Regions from separate parts of the Massilia sp. LXY-6 genome, predicted to be linked through region 3. Evidence: predicted binding sites of a transcription regulator. Region 3 holds the regulator's gene; each other region holds the start of a gene.
What was found. Region 3 encodes sigma-54, which starts transcription at its own class of promoters, with help from an activator protein. Its sites were predicted from a motif close to TGGCANGNAANCTGCTTT; they were not measured.

Region 1 (5,435 bases), on a different contig from region 3:
TGCCGCCGCCGCTGTTGCCCCAGCCGGCCGAGGCCGCGTTGGCGGTGCCGACCACGCGCGGGCCGAACATCACCGAGGTGTGGTACTGGGTGATCACGAAGCTGGCGCCGACCGCGCCGATCCCGAGACGGAACAGCAGGAAGCTCTCGTAGCTCTGGGCCATGGCCACGCCCAGCACGGGAATGGCGCCGATGGCGAGCAGGCCGGTGTAGGTCTTGCGCGGGCCGAAGCGGTCGCACAGCGGGCCGACCAGCAGGCGCACGAGGATGGTGATGGCGACCGCCGCGATGTTGATGTCCGCGATCTGCGCGATCGACAGGTGGAATTCGCCTTTGATGACCGGCATCAGCGGCGCGCAGGCGAACCAGGCGAAGAAGCAGACGAAGAAGGCCACCCAGCTCAGGTGGAAGGCACGCATCTGCGGCGTGTTGAAGGAGAACAGTTTGATGTTAGTTGCTTTGCCGGCCATGATCGCTCCCCGAAGGCTCATCTAAAACGAAACGGCGCCCGCTGCCTGGCCGAACGCATGGGATGGTTCGGGTGCAGCGGACGCCGTTGTCCTGTGTGCCGGTCCGCCATTGGACCGGCTGGTGTTCATGGGATCGCCGTTGATCCTTGCAGGGAGTGTTTGCAAGAGCCGTGCCAGCAGCCCTTCCCCCTGGCGCGCCGGGAAGCGCTCAGGGACTGCGCTTCATTGCGGTGCACCATGCCCGATAATGAGGCACGGGTATGCACCGATCATGGAGAGATATAAGCGAGGGGAGCGCTGCCGTTCCAAAGCCTGCCGTCCATCAGCACGGACGAGCGCAGCAGGCCGGCGGGCGCCGCCACGTCCGCCAGCGCGGCGGCTTCGCGGTACAGGCCGGCCCGGTTGACCCGCGCGGCGACGGCCAGGTAGTCCGGGTCCTCGCGCAGCAGGCCCCAGCGGCGGTGCTGGGTCATGAACCACATGCCGTCGGACAGCCAGGGAAAGTTCGCCTCGCCGCCTGCGTGGAAGTGCAGCGGGTCGGGGTCGCGCCAGCGCCGTCCCAGGCCGTCCTCGTAATGGCCATGCAGGCGCGCGGCGATCAGGTCGCGGCCGGCATTCACGTAGGCCGGGCTGGCCAGGACCTCGGCCGCGGCATCGCGGTGGATGGGCGAGGCGTCGATCCAGCGCGCCGCTTCCAGCAGCGCCGCCACCAGCGCGCGGCAGGCATGCGGATGGGCGTCGGCGAAGGCGGCGGTGGCGCCCAGCGCCTTGCCGGGATGATCGGGCCAGACGTCCTGGCTGGTGGCGACCGTGAAGCCGGCGCCGTCCAGCACCGCCCGCGCGCTCCAGGGCTCGCCGGCGCAAAAGCCGTCGATGTGCCCGGCCGCCAGGCTGGCCGCCATCTGGCCCGGCGGGACGGTCGCCGCCTGGATGTCGCGCAGCGGATCGATGCCGCTTGCCGCCAGCCAGTAATACAGGAACATCGCGTGGTTCCCGGTGGGGAAGGTGTGGGCAAACGTGAACCTGCGCCGGCTTTTTCGGATGTGCGCCGCCAGCGACGGCCCGTCCAGCACACCCTGCTCCGCCAGCGCGCGCGACAGGGTGATGGCCTGGCCGTTGCGCGACAAGTTCATCAGCACCGCCATCGGCACGGCGCGCGAACCGATGCCCAGCTCGACGCCATACACGAGGCCGTACAGCACATGCGCCGCGTCAAGGCTGCCGTTGATCAGGCGGTCGCGCATGCCGGACCAGGAATGCTCGCGGCTGAGTTCGAGCTTGATGCCGTATTTGTCGTCCAGCCCGAGCACGCAGGCCATCACCAGCGGCGCGCAATCGGTCAGCGGCATGAAGCCGGCCCGGATGACGGATTTTTCGCTCATAAAAGATCTTCCACATCGAGAATCCGCTGCGCCACTTCGCCCAGCTTCATGTTCTTGTTCATCGCCATGCTGCGCAGCTTCTGGTAAGCCTGCTCTTCCGTCAGGCCGCTCCGGGCCATCAGCACGCCCTTGGCGCGGTCGACCAGCTTGCGGTCGGCCAGCTGGCGGCGCGTGTCCGAGAGTTCGTCCAGCAGCCTGCGCTCGCGCTTGAAACGGGCCATCGCCACGTCCAGCACCGGCTTGACGCGCTCGGCCTGCAGCCCGGCCACGATATAGGCCGAGACGCCGGCGCCGAGCGCCGCATCCATGCTGGACGGGTCCTGGTCGTCGGTGAACAGCACGATCGGGCGCGGCTCGTCGCGGGTGGCGATCACGATGTGCTCGAGCACGTCGCGGGCGTCGGATTCGCTGTCGATGATGATCATGTCCGGTTGGATCTGGGCGATTCGCTCGGGCAGGAAGATATCGGCCGGCAGCGAGGCGACGATGTCGTAGCCCGATTCCAGCAGTCCGATCCGCAGCGCCGTGTTGCGCCGCGCCTGGGCCGCGGCGGCCTGTTCGCCGGCGCACGACGCAGTGTTGACCACGACGATACGCAGGGTGCGCTGGACGGGAGATGGCGATTTCATGCTTTGGAAATATGCAAGTTCCGGGCCAGATAGATATTTCCGATACGCATAACCGAAGTAAGGACGAGTCGCAGTTAAGCGTCAACAAATATTCACGAAACTAATGGAAAACATCACCAAGTAAAAGTTCCCTTATGTCTTAAGTCTCCTTATACTGCACCGCAACAACAGAGATTTATCGGAGAACTTCATGAGCACCGCAACGATCACCCAGGCGCAGGACAAGGGTCTGCGCCACCAATTTGCAGACAGCTTCGGCAAGATCCGCGACTTCGCGATCGGCCTCTACGCAGCACATGGCGGCTGGATCGCGCACCAGGGCGAGACCAAGCGCGTCCAGACCGGCCGCGCCCAGCTGCTGTCGCTGGCCGCCGCCGCCGAATCCCATAGCCCGGCCCTGGCGGCCGAACTGCGCAATTTCGCTTCCAAGTAACATGGACACCATCATGACCCCAGTCGAATACGTCACCGTCGCCATCTCGGCCCTGGCCATCGTCACCCGTATCGCGTTCTTCATCCTTAACCCGTCCGTGACTACCCCGATCGAGCTGTGGATCGGCGATCATCCGAACTGAAGAAACTGAAGAATCTCGGCCAAGCCTTCATTAGTCCTTGCTCTTCTCCACGCGCCCGGCATTGGCCGGGCGTTGTCGTTTACGGGCTCCGTACGTACGCAGGCGCGCGACGCCGCCTGGCGAATCCACCCAGCATGTTTATCGGCTGAGCTAGAATGCTTTTTTGCAATTTCTCTCAGACCAACGATGCGCCCTTCTGCTTCCACTTCCGCTATCGCCGCCCTGGCTGCCCTGCTGGCCCTGCCCGTTGCCGCCTCGACGCCCGTGACCCTCGACCAGGCCATGGCCCATCCCGACTGGATCGGCAATCCCGTGGAAACCGCGTGGTGGAGCTGGGACGGCAAGCAGGTCCTGTACAAGCAGAAGCGCGTGGGCTCGCCGCTGCGCGACATCTACCAGACCGGCGCCCAGGCCGGCCTGAACAAGGCACGCAAGGTCGACGACGCGGAACTGGCCAGGCTGGACGGCGCGCTGGTGGTCTACAACCCCGAACGCACCCGCGCCGCCTTCGTGCGCAACGGCGACCTGTTCGAGCGCGACCTCAGGAACGGCGAGCTGGTGCAGATCTCGCGCACCAGCGGCGTGGCCATCAATGCCGTGCAGTATTCCGCCGACGGCCGCAGCGTGCAGTTTCGCATCGGCGACGACTGGGCCGGCTGGGACCGCGCCAGCCGCCTGGTCGCGCCGATCGCCGTGGCGCGCGCGGCGAAGGAGCCGGGCGCCCAGGACCCGGACGCGCTGGGCGACATGCAGCTGCGCCTGATCGCCACCCTCAAGCGCCAGAAGGACGAGCGCGACGCCAACCGCGCGCGCGCCGAGGAAGAGCGCCGCGCCGATCCGACCCGCGCCCCGGCCCCGATCTACCTGGGCGACAAGTTGTCGATCGTGGCCACCCACCTGTCGCCGGACGGCCGCTGGCTGCTGGTCGTGACCGGCCCGAAGGACGGCGGCGACAAGGGCCGCGTCGGCAAGATGCCGCGCTACGTGACCGAGTCCGGCTACGAGGAGACCTCGGACGAGCGCACCCGGGTCGGCCGCAACAGCCCGCGTCCGAACGGCCTGAAGCTGGTCAACCTGCTCACGCGCGAGGTGAAGGGCCTGTCCTTCGACGTCCTGCCCGGCGTGAACGCCGACCCGCTGGCGGCGATGCGCGCCGAGCGCAAGCTCGATCCGCTCAAGGGCAACCGCGCCGTCAGGATCGGCTTCGACGGCGAGAACGTGGTCTGGAGCGGCAACGGCGCGAACGTCGCCGTGATGCTGCGCTCGGTCGACAACAAGGACCGCTGGATCGCCACCGTCGATTTGCCGCGCGCCGCGCTCAAGCCGGTGCACCGCCTGAGCGACCAGGCCTGGATCAATTTCGACAACAGCGAATTCGGCTGGCTGCCGGACAACGCCACCCTGTGGTACCTGTCGGAGGAAAGCGGCTACTCGCACCTGTACACGCTGGACGCTTCCGGCCGCACCCGCGCCCTCACCCAGGGCAACTGGGAAGCCACGGACGTGGCCTGGTCGCGCGACGGCGACACCGCCTGGCTGCTATGCAACCGCAAGAACCCCGGCACCTATGAGGTGTGCTCGGTATCGGCCAAGGATGGCGCAACGCGCGAAGTCAGCAGCCTGGATGGCGGCGTGGAGGACTTCCGCCTGTCGCCGGACCAGCGCAAGCTGCTGGTGCATTACTCCGGCCCCTACCTGCCGCCGCAGATTGCCACCCTGCCGTCGAGCGGCGGCGAAGCGGCCAGGCTGACCGACACCCGCAGCGCCGAATTCAAGGCGCACGACTGGATCCAGCCGCAGTTCGTGGCCGTCCCCTCCACCCATGGCGCCGATCCGATCTGGTCCAAGCTGTACCGCCCTGCCCAGCTCGAGCCGGGCAAGAAGTACCCGGTAGTGATGTTCGTGCACGGCGCCGGCTACCTGCAGAACGTCTCGCGCCGCTACACGCCCTACTTCCGCGAGCAGATGTTCCACAACCTGCTGGTACAGAAGGGCTACGTGGTGCTGGACATGGACTACCGCGCCTCGAAAGGCTACGGCGCCAAGTGGCGCAACGCGATCTACCGCCAGATGGGCCACCCGGAGCTGGAGGACTACCTGGACGGCGTCAACTGGATGGTCGCCAAGCAGCAGGGCGACGCCGGCAACGTCGGCATCTACGGCGGCAGCTACGGCGGCTTCATGACCCTGATGGGCCTCCTGCGCGCGCCGGAGGTGTTCAAGTCGGGCGCCGCGCTGCGCCCGGTCACCGACTGGACCACCTACAACCACGAGTACACGGCGAATATCCTGAACACCCCGGACCTGGACCCGGAAGCCTACAAGGCCTCGTCGCCGATCGACTATGCGCAGAACCTGCAGGGCAACCTGCTGATCGCGC
Region 2 (5,435 bases), on a different contig from region 3:
CGGACCTGGCTTTTCCGTGCGGCTCAGCATAATAGGGCTGCTAGACTGAGAAAATGCAGATTATTGCAATAAGCGGAGGTTGATTCCGTGCATAATAATTACGCCGTAAGGTTAATCTAAATCCTTGTTATTATGATGGTGGGTAGGCGCACTCTCTTTGTTGCTTGTAAAATTTAGTAGAAAAATACCTAAGGCCCGGTTTAAAGCGAACAGAGGTTGTTGACTGATTTAATAATTATTATCCATAACTTGCTGTCAACTGGACAGTCTTTGTCCTATACGATTCTTGACGTAATCGATTTGAGCGTTAAACGATTACTTTAACAAATTGTGAACATCCGCAATGGGCCGAAGCAGGCTTTGGTAAAAACCTTGCTGCATCTGTACTGACAACCGGTTCTCAGGGAGAAGCTAAATGGCCCAGTGGGCACCCTGGTGGGTAGCCTGAGAAAAATGTCTCCATTTTCATAGACAAACTACTGCTGACACCGCTTCCGCCATTGGGTTGCCTAACCCTCTTTGAATTTAAAGTAGTTTTTTGCGTCCTGTTCAGAGGCGACAAAAAGGCTACAAGTTGGTCCTGTAGAGCTACAGCCTATGCTGTGGCTTTTTTTCTTCCGATATGCGCCGGGGTAACGCTTTCATTGCGACGGCTTTTTTTGCTTGTGTATATCGTATGTATAGACGTACATGTAACCAACATCTCCCGCCCGGTTATTGTGGTTTCTGATCAGACCTCTATCCGGGCACCTCGGCCTTGCGCTGACTTGCTCAGCGATTGCTTCTATCCCCAAGTCTCCCAAGGTTTCGTGTCGGAAAAACTTACACTTCTGGTAAGTTCCGGCAGTAGACATCCACTAAGTCATTGATAAATAGAAATTTATTTTAATGGCACAAGTGTTGCTAACTATGCAGTCGCTTCCTTAAACACACTGGGGATATTATGAAAATGTTAGCGGCAGTAGCGAGTGTTGTAATGCTTTATGGGGCGGTCGTAACTCAGAGCAAGGCGGATGCGATTTACAAATGGCATGGTGACCCTGCATCTCCTAACCCATCCGCGATGTCGCTGACTCTCGTGATTTCAGACGATGCCGTTAAAGCAGGGCATGTTGACTTCACATATTATGGAACAAGTCCCGTCAACCTTCGTGCATCATCTACTGATGTGCAAGAGTTATGGTTATCGTGGTCGGATGGGGGGTTCGGAGCTTCATTCGGGTTTAATTATGAATTTCAACAAAGCGGGCCAATCGTAATTGGAGTTCATTTGAACTTATTGCCATCCGGGTACGCTGCTGGTGGGATTGGTTTGGGCGAAGGCTACACTGACCTTAGTGTTGTGTTGGTAAGCAATGCTTCCGGACTGTTTACCACCCAACAGATTGCCGACGGGGACTGGGCACTTAATCCTTCTAACTGTGGTCCAAATTCAGAATATGGGTGTCCGCCGCTGCCGACTGGCACTATCCAAAAGGTGGGTCATGTTCCAGAGCCTGGAAGTCTCGCGTTGATGGGTTTGGGATTAATCGGTTTTAGGCGATTCACGCGTCGTAGGGCTTTGGTCACACCACGATGACCCCGCCAGTCCGGCCGGGACAGCGGAATACTTCGCTCGGCTCGACCGCTGGCAGGGACCGGGGAACGCCGAGTGTCGCAGGAATCTGGAGCGCGCATATCGGCAGCGCAGCGGGGTGCGTCTGGTGGTCGCCAGCACGCATGAGATCGAGTATGTCGAATCCGGTAAGGACGCCAGCAAGGTCAAGAAATCGTTCGATCCGCGCATGGACCTGATCGGCGAGCTCGTGCTGTTGGAGGGAGAAGGCTACAGGTTCCGTTTTCGGCGGGCTGCTGCAAGGGCATGAGGCAACGGTGTCGTAGACGCCATGACTCAGCTTGCGGTTTCTTTCGTTGCGCGAGCCCTGCTCATCGCGTTGAGATCGTTAGCGGACGCTTTTACAGAAGCAAGCGACGGCTCAGTCCGGCCATTGCTCGCCTCGGATATCGTCGGTTCGAGGACCATCGCCCGGATCGCATCCGCCCTGGGCTTCTCGCGTGACTGAAACCTGAGCGTCCGGATTCCCGCCTGCTGGAGCCGTGCATCGCGCAGTTGATCCTTGGCGCGCGAATGCGTTTTGTCGTCCAGTTCGACCACGGCGACAAGCTCGCAGCTCCTGGTGCAAACGACGTAATCGACGCGCTGCTGGGCGATCCGCAGTCTGTCGCTATGCGCGATTTTCTTGTCGCCGCTTGCTGTATCGAGCAAGGCCGACATGGCGACCTGAGGAAAAATGTAATACTCGGGAAGCGCAACGACGAGCCTGCCGAAAAATTCCGCCTCGTTATCGGTCATTAACTTGCGCCGCTTGTATGTCCCGGTCCGGGCTTTGCCTTTCGTATTCTTCGACAGCGCTACAACGAAGCATGCCAGTATGACCAGGATGAAGAAGGGGAGAAAGATGTTCATGTCAGTGAGTTCAATTGATAATCGGCTGGGACAGGGCGCTGCCGGCCTCTGTCCGGTTGCGGCTGCTGGCGTTGGAAGGCTCCCAGGGCCGCAAGCCCTGATCCTTGCTCAACCTGATGCGATGCAGCTTCATCGCGTCGATGACGTCCGCCGGGTCGGGACTGGTCACTAGAATCGGCAAGGTCTGCGAAGCTTCAAGGAAGAATTGTCGACGCCTGCCCTCGCTTTCGCTCAGGAATGCGTCGTTCCACCAGCTGCTGATGGTATCGCTGGCGCGCTCCAGCGCTGTCTGGGTGACCAGGCGGTTCGACTTCTGGATGTTGATCTGTCGCCCTGCCGGCATCAGGTTCCATGCGTCTCCACAGGGCCATGCTGCGAAGGGGAAGCAGTGGTCCACGTCGTACTCGTCGCGCAGGCGAGCGCCCGACCAGACGCAGTACACCGGCTTGCCGGCGGCGCGGATACGTTCGACTGCCGCCCTGGCGAAACTGGTGTCTCGCGCAGGATCCACCCAGGCGAGCAGTGAGTACGCAAGTGTGCGAACGTCTGCTCTCCCGTCGGCGCTATACGATTCGATCAGCCTGACCCACTCCGACACCAGCACGGGCTCGATCCATACGTTGTAATGGGTCAGCGCCTGCCAGATCTCGAGCGGGATGCGGAACTCGCCGAGGCTCCACAAAAAGGCATCATCGATTTGCAGTTGAGTGGGCGTGGAGATCATTCTGCGCCGCGTGAGCTCGAAGATGGGCTTGTCGCTGGACGGCCAGCGCAGGTAAGTCGCGGGCATGTTGCGTATCACTTGCGAGATCTCCGAAAGACTTCGGTGCAGGTGCTTTGCGGTTTGTCCGCTGAACATGGAACCGACTCGCAGCTCGACGGCGGTGACAGGTCTGAGAGCAAGGAAACTGTCTGTGACGAAACCAGGACCGGTTCCGAAGCGTGACACAGGCATTTGCGGCAGCGCGTTGTCGATCAGCGGCTTGTACATGCGCATCCAGAAGAGCGATACCAGGCCCAGTGGAACGACCACGGAGTCCGCCTCATAGCGGGCCAAGCCGGCCGCGGTATCGGCGATCCGGGCCAGTACGCGGAGGAGCGCGATCTTGTAAGTCGACGACTTCTCGTCGACCAGGATCAGATGCCGCAGCAAGGGCAGGGCGCCAAGACCGTCATCGGGAAGTCCCAGCACGACGTTCGTCCACGACACCTCGCTCCGGCCAAGCTTGTCGTCGCTGTCGGTCGTGTGAACAACGCGTAGCCCGAACTGCTGGGCAAGGCTCGACAGTTCCGGCAGTGAGACCTCATACATGGCGCGCTCGGTGTCGGGTGTGCCGAGCCGGAGGCTGATCGCTATGCGTCCTTTCGGCGCCAGCAGCGTTGCCAGCTTTCTCAAGGAGCGCTGGCGCGCTGCCGGCGGAATGTGCATCCAGACGGCGGACAAGAGGATGAAATCAACACTCAGGCCAAGGCGTCGAACGTTAGCGAGGTCTGGCAGGCTGTCGGAGATCCAGTGAATCCGGCTTGATGGATGGAGCTTGCGCGCATGGGCAAGCATGGCCTCCGACGGCTCGACGGCAAGCACGTCGTACCCATTCGCTGCGAACCAGGCCGCGTCACGGCCGGAGCCCGCGCCAACGTCGAGGACTGTTGCGCCGGGTGGTGGCAGAAGGTCGAGGAGTCCGCCGTGCACCTCTTGAAAGGACAGCGACTCATACTGTTCGACCAGTCGAGCCGCGTGCCGTTCGTAGTGAGGGATGGTCGCCATCGACTTTTGTTCATTATTTTTTAGATACTTTGTATTGTAATATGGAAACGTCGGTGAATGAGCTTATTGTTGTGGAAGAAAGTGCCGGGCAGCTGAGGGTGATGGCGCTTTTTATCCATGCCGCAGAGATAGCGAGCAGTTCCTACTTCACCTGATTCAACACTTCCAACACTGCGTCAACAACGGCCTCCGGCTTATCGGCGTGGATCACATGGCTGGCACCCGGCACCACGCGCTGCTGGCCGCGCGTCGACAAGGCGGCGGTCTCTTTTTGAATAGCGGCGTTCTCGTCTTCCATCGCCTTGTTCAAGGCGCTCTGCGGCTTTCCCGGTACGGCATAAGGGCTCACGCCGCGCGTCAGCACCACCACCGGCAGATCGCCGAACGGCCGGCGCAGCTTGCGCAGCTGCTCGTCGCTGACTTTGATGGCATCCCATTCGTCGACGCTGGTGCGCCAGTAGGCAGGTTTGGCCGTCGCCAACGTCACGGCGGCCCCCAGGGTGGGGCCATACACTTCCGCCGGGTTGCCGATGCAATTCATCCGTTCTTGGCTGCCAGGCTTCATGCCTTTTTGGGCGGCGGCCATGCAGTACTTGTTCTGCTCCGTGACCATCGCATAGACCTTGTTGAGATTGCCCTGGCTGGCCCTATCCAGGCGGCTGGTTTCATCCTCGTGTTGCGGTTCGACGAGCACCAATCCCTTGGCCTCCGCAGGGTAGCGATAGGCATAGACCTGCACGTTCGCGCCGCCCAGCGAATTGCCGACCATGACATATGGTGGCTTGATGCCCGCGCCAGCCAAGAGCTTATGCAAATCTTCCGCCACGTTCTCCGACGTATTCGGGCGCTTTGCGGGGTCGCTGAATCCGAGACCGGCGCGGTCGAACACGCAGGCGCGCGTGTGCCCGGCGACGAGAGGCTGCACTCTGAACCAGTTCCAGCCCGCCTCGCCGGATGGCGCGTCGAATACCACCGTGGTGGCGCCTTGGCCGCTGCAATACAGGTTCATCTTGCGGCCACCGATATCGACAAGCTGGTGTGGCTTGGCAAATGCGTCGGCGGTCGCCCACTGCGCCGCTGGTGCGGCCAATAAGGAGGGTGAAGCTCCGCCGACCAATGCCAGCATTGCCAGTCCAGTCAAGCCTTTACTCATCGGGTAAATCCTTTATAGAAGTGAAGCTACGCGCAGAAATTGGATCG
Region 3 (5,435 bases):
TGATCGTGGGCCTGGTGCCGGCCGATGCCGGTGCCATCGTCATCAACGGCACCGACATCACCAGCCTGCCGATCCACCGGCGCGCCATGCTGGGCCTGTCCTACCTGCCGCAGGAAGCTTCGGTGTTCCGCAAGCTGACGGTGGAAGAGAACATCCGCGCCGTGCTCGAACTGCAGCGCGAGAACGGCAAGCCGTTGAGCCGCGCCCGCATCGACGAGCGCCTCGACGAACTGCTGGCCGAGCTGCAGATCGAGAAGCTGCGCGAGAACCCGGCGCTGTCGCTGTCGGGCGGCGAACGGCGCCGCGTGGAGATCGCGCGCGCGCTGGCGACCGATCCGCGCTTCGTGCTGCTGGACGAGCCGTTCGCCGGTGTCGACCCGATCGCGGTGATCGAGATCCAGCGCATCGTGCGCTTCCTGAAGGAGCGCGGCATCGGCGTCCTGATCACCGACCACAACGTGCGCGAGACGCTCGGCATCTGCGACCGCGCCTACATCATCAACCAGGGCGCGGTGCTCGCATCGGGCCGGCCCGACGATATCATCGCCAACGAATCGGTCCGCCGCGTCTACCTGGGTGAACACTTCCGGATGTAGTCATGAAACAGACGCTGCAACTCAAGACATCACAGCACCTTGCGCTGACACCGCAACTCCAGCAGTCGATCCGCCTGCTGCAGCTGTCCACTCTCGAGCTGCACCAGGAGATCGAACAGGTCCTGGGCGACAACCCGCTGCTCGAGCGCCTCGACGATCCGCTCGACCGTTCCGTGCGCCTGCTGGCGGACGGCGCGATCAACAACGGTTCGTCGACCTCCACCACGCCTGACTCGCCGCCCTCGTCCAGCCAGGGAGAGGAGGGCGGCGGCGGCGGCGGCGAAGCCGAAGGCAGCGACGGCGACAACGGCGACTCCGGCGGCGCCGAGCGCGAGATGGACTGGGGTGAGCCGGGCCGCTCCGGCAGCGGCGGCGAGGAAGAGGACGGCCGCCCGCAGCTGGAAGCCAGCCCCGTCTCGCTGCGCGAACACCTGATGGAGCAGGTGCGCCTGACCTGCATCTCGCCGCGCGACTGCGCGCTGGTCGAGATCGTTGTCGACACCCTCGACGACAACGGCTACCTCGAGGAATCGCTGGACGAACTGCACGCGCGCCTGCCGGCCGAACTGGAAATCGAGTTCGACGAAGTGCGCACCGCCCTGTCGCTGGTGCAGAGCATGGACCCGCCCGGCGTGGGTGCGCGCAGCGCCGCCGAGTGCCTGGCACTGCAGATCCGCCGCATGCCCGGCGTGCCGATGGTGACGCGGCGCATGGCGCTGACCATCGTCGAACGCTACCTGACCTGGTTCGCGCAGCGCGAATTCAACAAGCTGAAGAAGGCCCTCGACTGCGACGACGAGGACCTGCGCGAAGCCCAGGTCGTGATCCGCCGGTGCAATCCGCATCCGGGCGCGGCCTTCGCGTCCGATGTCTCCGACTTCGTGGTGCCGGACGTGATCGTGCGCCGCGCGAAGGATGGCTGGAGCGTGCAGCTGAATCCCGACGTGATGCCGCGCCTGCGCGTGAACAGCCTGTACGCCGCCTTGATGAAGCAGGGGAAATCGGAGTCGCAGCTGGCGGCGCAGCTGCAGGAAGCGAAGTGGCTCATCAAGAACATGCGCCAGCGTTTCGACACCATCCTGCGGGTGGCGCAAGCCATTGTCGAGCGCCAACGGAACTTTTTCTCCCATGGCGCGGTTGCCATGCGGCCCCTTGTTTTACGTGAGATAGCTGATACACTAGGTCTACACGAGAGCACGATTTCTCGGGTGACAACTCAAAAATACATGCTGACGCCGCACGGCATGTTTGAGTTGAAGTACTTTTTCGGGAGTCACGTCGCGACCGAGGCAGGAGGTGAAGCATCCTCGACCGCGATCCGGGCCCTCATCGTACAACTCACAGGAGCAGAAGACCCTAAAAACCCTTTATCCGATAGCAAGATCGCGGAGATGCTAGGGGAACAGGGAATGGTTATCGCACGCCGCACGGTTGCGAAGTACCGTGAGGCGCTGAAGATCCCTCCCGTCAGCCTCCGCAAATCCCTGTAGCTATTTTTAGCAGCAAGCTCTTGCAATAACGCCGTCCGGCGCGCGACCTGCGCATGCCAGGCAGCGCATCTTCAAAGGAGTGTGTATGAATCTCACTATCAGCGGACATCATCTCGATGTAACCCCAGCAATCCGAGAATACGTACAGAACAAGCTCGAACGCATCACCCGCCATTTCGATCAAGTGATCGACTCCCACGTCATCCTCTGCATAGACAATCTCACCGAGAAAGAAAAACGCCAGAAGGCCGAGATCAACTTGCGCGTTGCCGGGAAAATCGTTCACGTTGCGAGTGCCGCACACGACCTGTACGCGGCAATCGACATGCTGATGGACCGACTCGACAGGCAAGTCCAGAAGTACAAGCAGATGCTCCAGGATCACAGTAGTACGCCGCTGAAACGCATGGCCAATGAAGGGGGAGAGGAAGAAGCTGCCGCTGCAGCGTGACGATTCCGCTGGCGCAGCACAGGTAAGGAAGGGCGCATTGGCGCCCTTTTCGTTGTTGGGCGCTAGAATGCCGTTTTCCTTTTCAATCAATAAAAAGAGACATGAGCGAATACGTGCAGACCCGGGTGGCGAACGGCACCGGCGTGATTACCCTGGACCGTCCCAAGGCCCTGAACTCGCTGTCGCTGGAGATGGTGCGCGCACTCACGGAAACCTTGCTGGCCTGGCGCGACGACGCGAACGTCGACGCCGTCGTCATCACGAGCAGCAGCGAGAAAGCCCTGTGCGCGGGCGGCGACATCCGCTTTTTCCACCAGGCCGGCCATGCCACGCCCATGGGCGGCAGTGCCTTGCTGGAAGACTTCTTTACCGAAGAATACGCGCTGAACCACCTGATCCATTTTTATCCGAAGCCCTATATCGCGCTGATGGATGGCGTGGTGATGGGCGGCGGCATGGGCATCGCCCAGGGCGGCCCGGAAACCGGCCTGCGCATCGCGACCGAGCGCACGAAGATGGCGATGCCCGAGGTGAACATCGGCCTGTTCCCGGACGTCGGCGGCAGCCACTTCCTGTCGCACGCGCCGGGCGCGCTCGGCGTGTACTTGGGCCTGACGGGCTTGACCATCGGTGCCGCCGATGCGCTCCATGTCGGCCTGGCCGACGTGTTCGTACCAAGCACCGAACTGGACGCCCTGCACGCGCTGATCGCGAAGACGCCGGGCGCGCAATTGGCGGCCGCGATCCGCGCCTTCGCGGCACCGTTCGCCCCGCAGGCGGGGGCCAGCGAACTGCAGGCCCAGCGCGCGCTGGTCGACCGGCACTTCGGCGCGGCGTCCGTGCAGGCGGTGATGTCGTCGCTGGAGGGCGACGACCATCCCTTCGCGCAGAAAGCCCTGGCGGCGATGCGCCAACGCTCGCCATTGATGATGTGCGTGACGCGCGAGATGCTGGTGCGCGGCGCCACGATGGACGTGGCCGGCTGCCTGCGCATGGAGCGCTCGCTGGTGCGCCGCAACTTCGAGCACGGCGAAGTGCTGGAAGGCGTGCGCGCCCTGGTGATCGACAAGGACAATGCGCCGACATGGAATCCGCCCACGCTCGATGCCGTCACGCCGGAGATGGTGGCGCGCTTCTTCGAGCCGGTGTGGCCGGCGTACGCGCATCCGCTGCGACACCTAGTATAAATACGGTAGTCCCCGCTTTCCGATGACGCAATGCATCATCCCTGCTATCTTTGCGGGTGATGTAATTTGCATAAAGAAATAAAGGAGGCGAAATGACAAATGATCACTTGATCGGTGTCGTAGGCGGCGGCCTGATGGGGGTAGGCATCGCGACGAAGTTCGCCCTGGCCGGCCATGCCACGCTGGTGGTGGAAGCCGACCCCGGCCGTGCTGCCGGCATCCCGGCCGTGGCGGCCGACATCCTGTCCCAGTTGATCGACGCCGGCCTCATCGACGCGCAGGCACGCGATGCCGCGCTCGCGCGCCTGCGCGTGACGAAGGATGCGGGCGAACTGGCCGGCGCGGCCATGGCGATCGAGGCGATTCCCGAAGTCCTCACGGCCAAGCACGCGCTGTATGCGCAGCTGGAAGCCATCATGGCCCCGCACGCCATCATCGCCAGCAATACCAGCGGCTTTCCGCCGGACGCGCTGTCCGAACACATGGCGGCGCCCGGGCGCTTCCTGGTCGCGCATTACTGGAACCCGCCGCACCTGATCCCGCTGGTGGAGGTGGTGCCGGGCAGCGCGACCGCACCCGAGGTGGTCGAGCGCTGCGTCGCGCTGCTGGCCGGTGCCAAAGCCGAGCCGGTCGTGCTGAAGGCCGCCATTCCCGGCTTCATCGGCAACCGCCTGCAATTCGCGGTACTGCGCGAGGCGCTGCACATCGTGCGTTCGGGTGCGGCCACGCCCGAGACCGTGGACGCCGTCATGAAAGCCTGCCTGGGGCGGCGCTACAGCATCATGGGCCCCTTCGAGAGCGCCGACCTGGGCGGCCTGCAGACCCTGATGGGCATCGGCGCCAACCTGATGCCGGAACTCGCCAAGGACGAGGACGTGCTCGAGCTGATGCGCGCCCACGTGGAGAAGGGCGAGCTGGGCGCCAGCACCGGCCAGGGTTTCTACAGCTGGGACGACGCCAGGCTCGAAGACCTGAAGGCGCGCCGCCTGCGCCAGCTCGCCGGCAAATGAATTCGTTGCCGCCTGCGCGGCATGAAGCAAGGAATGTCCCCTGCCCGAAGCTTCGGGCTGTGGGACATGCATCGATACGTCCGGACGGCAGCAACGCGTCCGGACGAGTACAACAATAATGGAGTCTGATTTGTCGTTTCTGATTGTCCTGGCCGCACTGGCCTTCCTGATGGTTGCCGCCTACCGCGGCTATAGCGTCATCCTGTTCGCACCGATCGCCGCGCTCGGCGCGGTCCTGTTCACCGACCCGTCCGCCGTGGCGCCGGTGTTTACCGGCATCTTCATGGAAAAGATGGTCGGCTTCGTCAAGCTCTACTTCCCCGTCTTCATGCTCGGCGCCGTGTTCGGCAAGGTGATCGAGATGTCCGGCTTTTCGAAGTCCATCGTGCAGGCCGCGATCCGCTACATCGGCCGCTCGCGCGCGAACGCCGTGATCGTCGCCGTGTGTGCGCTGCTGACCTATGGCGGCGTGTCGCTGTTCGTGGTGGTGTTCGCGGTGTATCCGTTCGCGGCCGAGCTCTACCGGCAAAGCAATATCCCGAAGCGCCTGATGCCGGGCGCGATCGCGCTGGGCGCCTTCTCGTTCACCATGGATTCGCTGCCGGGCACCCCGCAGATCCAGAACATCATTCCGACCACCTTCTTCAAGACCACCGGCTGGGCCGCGCCGGCGCTCGGCACCATCGGCTCGCTGTTCATCA
Region 4 (5,435 bases), on a different contig from region 3:
GCTTCGTAGACCCGGCCCAGGCCCGAGCACTGCGGGCAGGCGCCTTCCGCCGTGTTGGGCGAGAACGATTCGGCGTACAGCAGCGGCTGGTCGGGTGGATAGTCGCCGGCGCGCGAATACAGCATGCGCAGGGAGTTCGACAGCGTGCTGACGCTGCCGACCGAGGAGCGCGCGGTCGGCGTGCCGCGCTGCTGCTGCAGGGCCACCGCCGGCGGCAGGCCGTCGATCTCGTCGACTTCCGGCACCGGCATCTGGTGAAACAGCCGGCGCGCGTAGGGCGAGACCGATTCCAGGTAACGCCGCTGCGCCTCGGCATACAGGGTGCCGAAGGCCAGCGAGGACTTGCCCGAACCGGACACGCCCGTGAACACGACCAGCGCGTCGCGCGGCAGTTCCACGTTGACGTTCTTGAGGTTGTGCTCGCGCGCGCCGCGCACGCGCACGCGGCCGTGGTCGGCGTGGACGCCTGGGGTGCCGCGGGGTTCGCCTTCGGTCTGCTTGCGGCGCATCGGCCCTCCATGGATGACGTGGATAGCAGTATTAAAGCGTACCCGTCCGGTCAGGCGCGGTGCGCTGGCGCACGCAGTGCCCGCCTCGCTGTCATCGCCTGCGCGGGGACGGCGGTGGACGGCGGAGGGCGACCGTTCAGGGAATCAGCCGCTGCGCCCGCAGGGCCGCGAACAGGTCGAAGAAGGAATCCTCGGTCGACTGCCAGGCCGCAAAGCCCAGGCGCCGGCTGTTGGCCATGTCGGTCATGACCTCGATCGGGCGGCCGAGGTCGAGGTCGGTGTGCCAGGGCGAGGCCAGGCGGCTCAAGTCGGCCTCCTGCAGGTGATGGCGGCGCGCCATGTCGCTCCACAACTGCGCATCGTCGGCCATCGCGGCTTCGAGCGGCTGCACGGTGCCGCCGAAGCCTTCCGCCTGCACGCCGAACCAGGCCGCCAGGCGACGCCACAGCCAGCTCCAGCGGAAGTAGTCGCCGTTCGTGATATTGAATGCTTCGTTGCGCGCGGCGTCGGTATCGGCGGCCCAGCGCAACTGCCTGGCCAGCATGCGCGCATCGGTCACGTCGCACAGGCCGTTCCACTGCGCTTCCGAGCCGGGGAAGCGGAACGGGCGCCCGGTCTCCTTGCAGATCGAGGCGTACACGGCCAGCGTGGTGCCCATGTTCATGGCGTTGCCGACCGCCATGCCGATGATGCTGTGCGGGCGGTGGATGGTCCAGGTGAAGCGGTCGCGCGCGGCCGCGGCATAGACCTCGTCTTCCTGGGCATAGTAAAAATTGTCGAGCGGCAGGCGCGGTTGGGATTCGCGCAGCGGCGTGTCCGGCAGCGTGCCCGAGCTGGCATAGGCCTCGAAAGGGCCGAGGTAATGCTTCAAGCCCGTCACCAGGGCCACGTGGCGCAGCGATTTCTTTGAAGAGAGCGCATCGAGCAGGTTGCGCACCAGCAGGGCGTTGACGCGGATGTTCTCGGCCTCGGACTCCTGGCGCATCCAGGTCGTGATGAAGACGTGGGTGGGCGCCTCATTGCCCATCGCGGCCACGGCAGCCTGCAGGCCGACCTCGTCGAGCAGGTCGGCGGCCACCGGGATCAGGCCCGGCAGGTCGCGCGGCGGATGGCGCGCCAGTCCGTACACGGTCCAGCCATTGGCCAGCAATTCGCGTGCCGTATAGCGGCCGCCGATGCCGCTCGCGCCGACGACCAGTGCACTTCGTTGCATAGCTACTCCCGGGAAATCGCTGGAAAGCGTCATTCTTGCGCGCTTTCGGCAAGGGCCGGCGCGCTATTGCCCCAGCTCATCAGCCGCCAGGGCTTCCAGGCGCGCGCACAGGTCCTGGAGCGGCTGCCCGGCGTCGAAGCGCCGCGCGACCTCGCGGCAGCGGCCGGCCAGCCTGTCGTCGCCCAGCAACTGGCGCAGCGCCGCCGTCAGCTGCGCATCGTCGAGCTTCGACGCCGGCAGGCCGGCGCCCACGCCCAGCGCCGCCACGCGCGCCGCGTTGTCGAACTGGTCGTGCGCCAGCGGCACCACCAGTTGCGGCGTGCCGGCACGCAGGGCCTCGGCCGTGGTGCCGATGCCGCCGTGGTGGGCCAGCAGCGCCAGGTGCGGCAGCAGCCGGCGCAGCGGCACGTAGTCCTGCCACAGGATCGACGCCGGCAGATCGGGCGGCAGCTGCTCGTGGTGCGGGGTCAGGAAGATCGCGCGCAGGCCGAGGCGCTCGACCGCGGCGCGCGCATGCTCGTAGTAGGCACGGGCCTGGGTGTTGCCGGTGCCGTGGGTGAAGGCGAGCGGCCGGCTGCCCTGCGCCAGGAAGCCCGCCAGTTCGGGCGACAGAGCGGCATCCGGGTTCGGATCGAACAGCGGGAAGCCGGCGCGGTACAGGGGTTGGGGCCAGTCCGGCTGGGTCGGCGCGAACCATTCCGGAAACAGCGTCACCGACAGGTCGGGCACCGTGAACAGGTGCCCCAGCATGCTCGCCACCTTCGGCATCCCGCGTGCCGTGCGCGCCGCGTTCACGTCCGCCAGCGCCACCGGATCGATGAAGCCGGTTGCCAGGCGCCGCAACAGCCAGCGCCGCAGGCCCAGCGGCACCCAGGGCGGCACCCGCCATGGGCCGAGCATCAGCGGGTCGTGGACGGTCGGCAGGTTCTGCGGCGCCAGGTAGGCCGCCGCCACCTTCAGGCCGGGACGCGCGGCCCGGCACAGGTCCGCTTCCGGCAGGGCCAGCGGGTGCACCAGCAGCACGCAGGGTTCGTCGGCCGGCAAGGCGTCGACGAAGGGGGCGATCTGCGCCATCGCCGGCCGCGTCGCGCGCCAGACCACGCCGAAGCCGCGCGTCGCATGCCAGAGATCGGGATCGGCCAGTACGCCGGCGTCGACCGGCAGGCCGACGAAGGGCAAGCCGGTGCCGGCGACATACGGCGCATGCTGCTCCGGCGCCAGGAAGCTGACGCGGTGGCCGCCTGCGCGCAGGGCCAGCGCCATCGCCATGAAGGGGAACAGGTCGCCGGCCGAGCCGATGGTGACGACCACGAAGTGCGCCTTGCGGCTGGGCTGGGTTGCGGACATGGCGCCACTGTAAGCGAAAACACCCTGCACGGCGTGGACCGTGCAGGGTGTTTTCGGGATCATCGACTATTCGCTAGCAATGCATGCGAACGGCGGCGAGCGAGGTCTTCAGGCCTTGCGAGCCTTGCGACGGCTGACAGCAAGACCTGCGAAACCGATGCCCAGCAGCGCGACCGACAGCGGTTCCGGCACTTTGGTCGGCACAGTACCGACCGTGACATTGGCGTCCAGGGTCGAGCTGACGAAATTGAAGTCGCCGACAGGTGCCGAAATCACCAGCGATAACTTGCCGCTGGTGCTCAGGTCGCTCAGCGATACACCCGTGATCGAGAACGGTCCGTAATTAGTGCCATTTCTTGGGATATCGATAACGCCGTTGCTGCTACCAATCAGAACGCTTCCGATGTTGATCGCAAAGGACTCGTTGCTTGCCGCTCCAGTGTCTTTAAAGGAGAACTTCACATCTGCGGAGCCGACGGTGTCGATCAACGGACGGTAGGGGTTGGTGCCTTGGGTGAGGTCGAAGTTGACGGTGTAGGGATGCGTGGAGTCGATAACGCTCGAAGCACCTTGGCCGGTGTAGGTGACCGAGATCAGGCCAGCGTTGGCCATACCCGACAGTGCGAAAGCGGCGATTGCGGTTGCGATTTTGGTAAATTGTTTCATGGACATGTTTCCCTTAGTTATGTTGATTTGCCTCAGTGTATAAGCAATGTTCGTGCCAACAATGTTTTCATAGGGGAAAATGTTAGAACACCAGGCCATGTCCGTTGCCCTGTAAAGTTTACCGACAGTAGAACGTTAAATACTGCAAACTGAGCGTAAAAATTTCTTTCTGGAAATATATTATTAGTATTTTCAATATGAATTAATAATCCAAACCGAAAATTGATAGCATTTTCGAGCCGAGCCCCGATGAAAGCGTGCAAACCGACGATTCTCGTGTAAATATTTCCGACACCAGGAGAAATATTTATTTCAAAATAGAACTGTTCGGGTAATGAGGCAGGATGACGCTGACGAAAAAAATCCAGCACCGACCAGCACGAAGCCAGCCTGGCGCCGGGTGAATCGATCAGTTACAGGAAGCGGTCGAGGATCTTCCGGCTGCCCTTGTCGATCGCGAACATGTCGCGGATCAGGAAGTGGATTCCGTGGCTGTCGGCGATCAGCAGGGAGTAGGCCCCCAGGCGGCGGATGTCTTCCTCGCCCTTGAGCACGAACTCGGTGTCGCCGCGGTCGGTTTTCACGGTCCAGGTGCTGGGCGTGGCAAAGCTGGAAACGCCCTTGATCGACAGGATCTCGGGCATGAATTCGCGCCCGTCCAGTTCCTCCGTCACCAGGGCGCGGATTTCCGGCGCCACCTGTTCCAGGTCGTCGATCCAGGCGACTTCCTTGCCGCCCTCGCGCATGAGGGAGATGCCGCGGGTCGGCGCCTGCACCGGAAAGGAGCGCACCGGCGCCACGCCGACGAATTCCTCGCCTGAGTCAGAGGTCAGCACCAGCTTGCCGAAGGCGTCGCGGCGCAGTTGAAACGGTAATTGAAGTGCGGTCGTCATCGATTAATCTTCCTGGCTGGAGTCGTCCGGATCCTGGTCGACGTTGCGCGCCTGCGCTTCGTACAGGCGGAAATACGCGCCTTCGCGCGCCATCAGTTCGTCGTGGCTGCCCTCTTCCACTACGGCGCCGCGGTCCAGCACGACCAGGCGGTCGGCGCGGTGCAGCGTGGAGAGCCGGTGCGCGATCGCGATCGTGGTGCGGCCCTGCACCAGGTTGTCGAGCGCCTTCTGGATTTCCTTTTCGGTTTCCGAGTCCACCGACGAGGTCGCTTCGTCCAGGATCAGGATCGGCGGGTCGATCAGGAGTGCCCGCGCGATCGAGATGCGCTGGCGCTCGCCGCCGGACAGGCCCTGGCCGCGTTCGCCCACCATCGAGTCGTAGCCCTGCGGCAGGCGCAGGATGAATTCGTGGGCATGGGCGGCGCGGGCGGCGGCGATGATCTGTTCGCGGGTCGCATCCGGCTTGCCGTAGGCGATATTCTCGGCGATCGTGCCGAAGAACAGGAAAGGTTCCTGCAGCACCAGGCCGATGTGGCGGCGGTAGTCGGCGACGGCGAAACTGCGGATGTCCTTGCCGTCGAGCAGGATCGCGCCCTCGGCCACGTCGTAGAAGCGGCAGATCAGGTTCACCAGGGTCGATTTACCCGAACCGGAATGGCCGACCAGGCCGACCATCTCGCCGGCCTTGATGTTTAGCGAGATGCCGCGGTTGACGGCGCGGTTGCCGTAGCGGAAGCCGACTTCGCGCAGTTCGATGTTGCCCTCGACCTTGTCCAGCCTGGCCGGATTGACCGGATCGGGCACGCT

Region 1: ACI48D_RS05820 (ANTAR domain-containing response regulator) is a predicted target of sigma-54. The motif match lies at 2,491-2,508, and genes of this name have one in related genera.
Region 2: ACI48D_RS23450 (PEP-CTERM sorting domain-containing protein) is a predicted target of sigma-54. The motif match lies at 890-907, and genes of this name have one in related genera.
Region 4: ACI48D_RS00745 (PEP-CTERM sorting domain-containing protein) is a predicted target of sigma-54. The motif match lies at 3,776-3,793, and genes of this name have one in related genera.

What each region holds. Positions count from the first base shown of each region.
Region 1 covers NZ_JBKFGF010000010.1:26,478-31,912, forward strand. The annotation lists gene ACI48D_RS05810 (MFS transporter) at 1-469, opposite strand, end outside; gene ACI48D_RS05815 (CmpA/NrtA family ABC transporter substrate-binding protein) at 739-1,851, opposite strand; gene ACI48D_RS05820 (ANTAR domain-containing response regulator) at 1,848-2,480, opposite strand; gene ACI48D_RS05825 (hypothetical protein) at 2,671-2,913, shown strand; gene ACI48D_RS05830 (hypothetical protein) at 2,927-3,055, shown strand; gene ACI48D_RS05835 (prolyl oligopeptidase family serine peptidase) at 3,242-5,435, shown strand, end outside.
Region 2 covers NZ_JBKFGF010000063.1:37,517-42,951, reverse strand. The annotation lists gene ACI48D_RS23450 (PEP-CTERM sorting domain-containing protein) at 944-1,579, shown strand; gene ACI48D_RS23445 (hypothetical protein) at 1,704-1,865, shown strand; gene ACI48D_RS23440 (DUF2726 domain-containing protein) at 1,892-2,467, opposite strand; gene ACI48D_RS23435 (methyltransferase domain-containing protein) at 2,478-4,235, opposite strand; gene ACI48D_RS23430 (alpha/beta fold hydrolase) at 4,378-5,388, opposite strand.
Region 3 covers NZ_JBKFGF010000021.1:126,471-131,905, forward strand. The annotation lists gene lptB (LPS export ABC transporter ATP-binding protein) at 1-596, shown strand, start outside; gene ACI48D_RS10975 (RNA polymerase factor sigma-54) at 599-2,086, shown strand; gene hpf (ribosome hibernation-promoting factor, HPF/YfiA family) at 2,172-2,537, shown strand; gene ACI48D_RS10985 (enoyl-CoA hydratase/isomerase family protein) at 2,639-3,724, shown strand; gene ACI48D_RS10990 (3-hydroxyacyl-CoA dehydrogenase family protein) at 3,817-4,734, shown strand; gene ACI48D_RS10995 (GntP family permease) at 4,865-5,435, shown strand, end outside.
Region 4 covers NZ_JBKFGF010000001.1:169,520-174,954, reverse strand. The annotation lists gene ACI48D_RS00760 (excinuclease ABC subunit A) at 1-509, opposite strand, end outside; gene ACI48D_RS00755 (SDR family oxidoreductase) at 646-1,722, opposite strand; gene ACI48D_RS00750 (glycosyltransferase) at 1,786-3,132, opposite strand; gene ACI48D_RS00745 (PEP-CTERM sorting domain-containing protein) at 3,178-3,735, opposite strand; gene ACI48D_RS00740 (DUF1854 domain-containing protein) at 4,149-4,628, opposite strand; gene ACI48D_RS00735 (ABC transporter ATP-binding protein) at 4,632-5,435, opposite strand, start outside.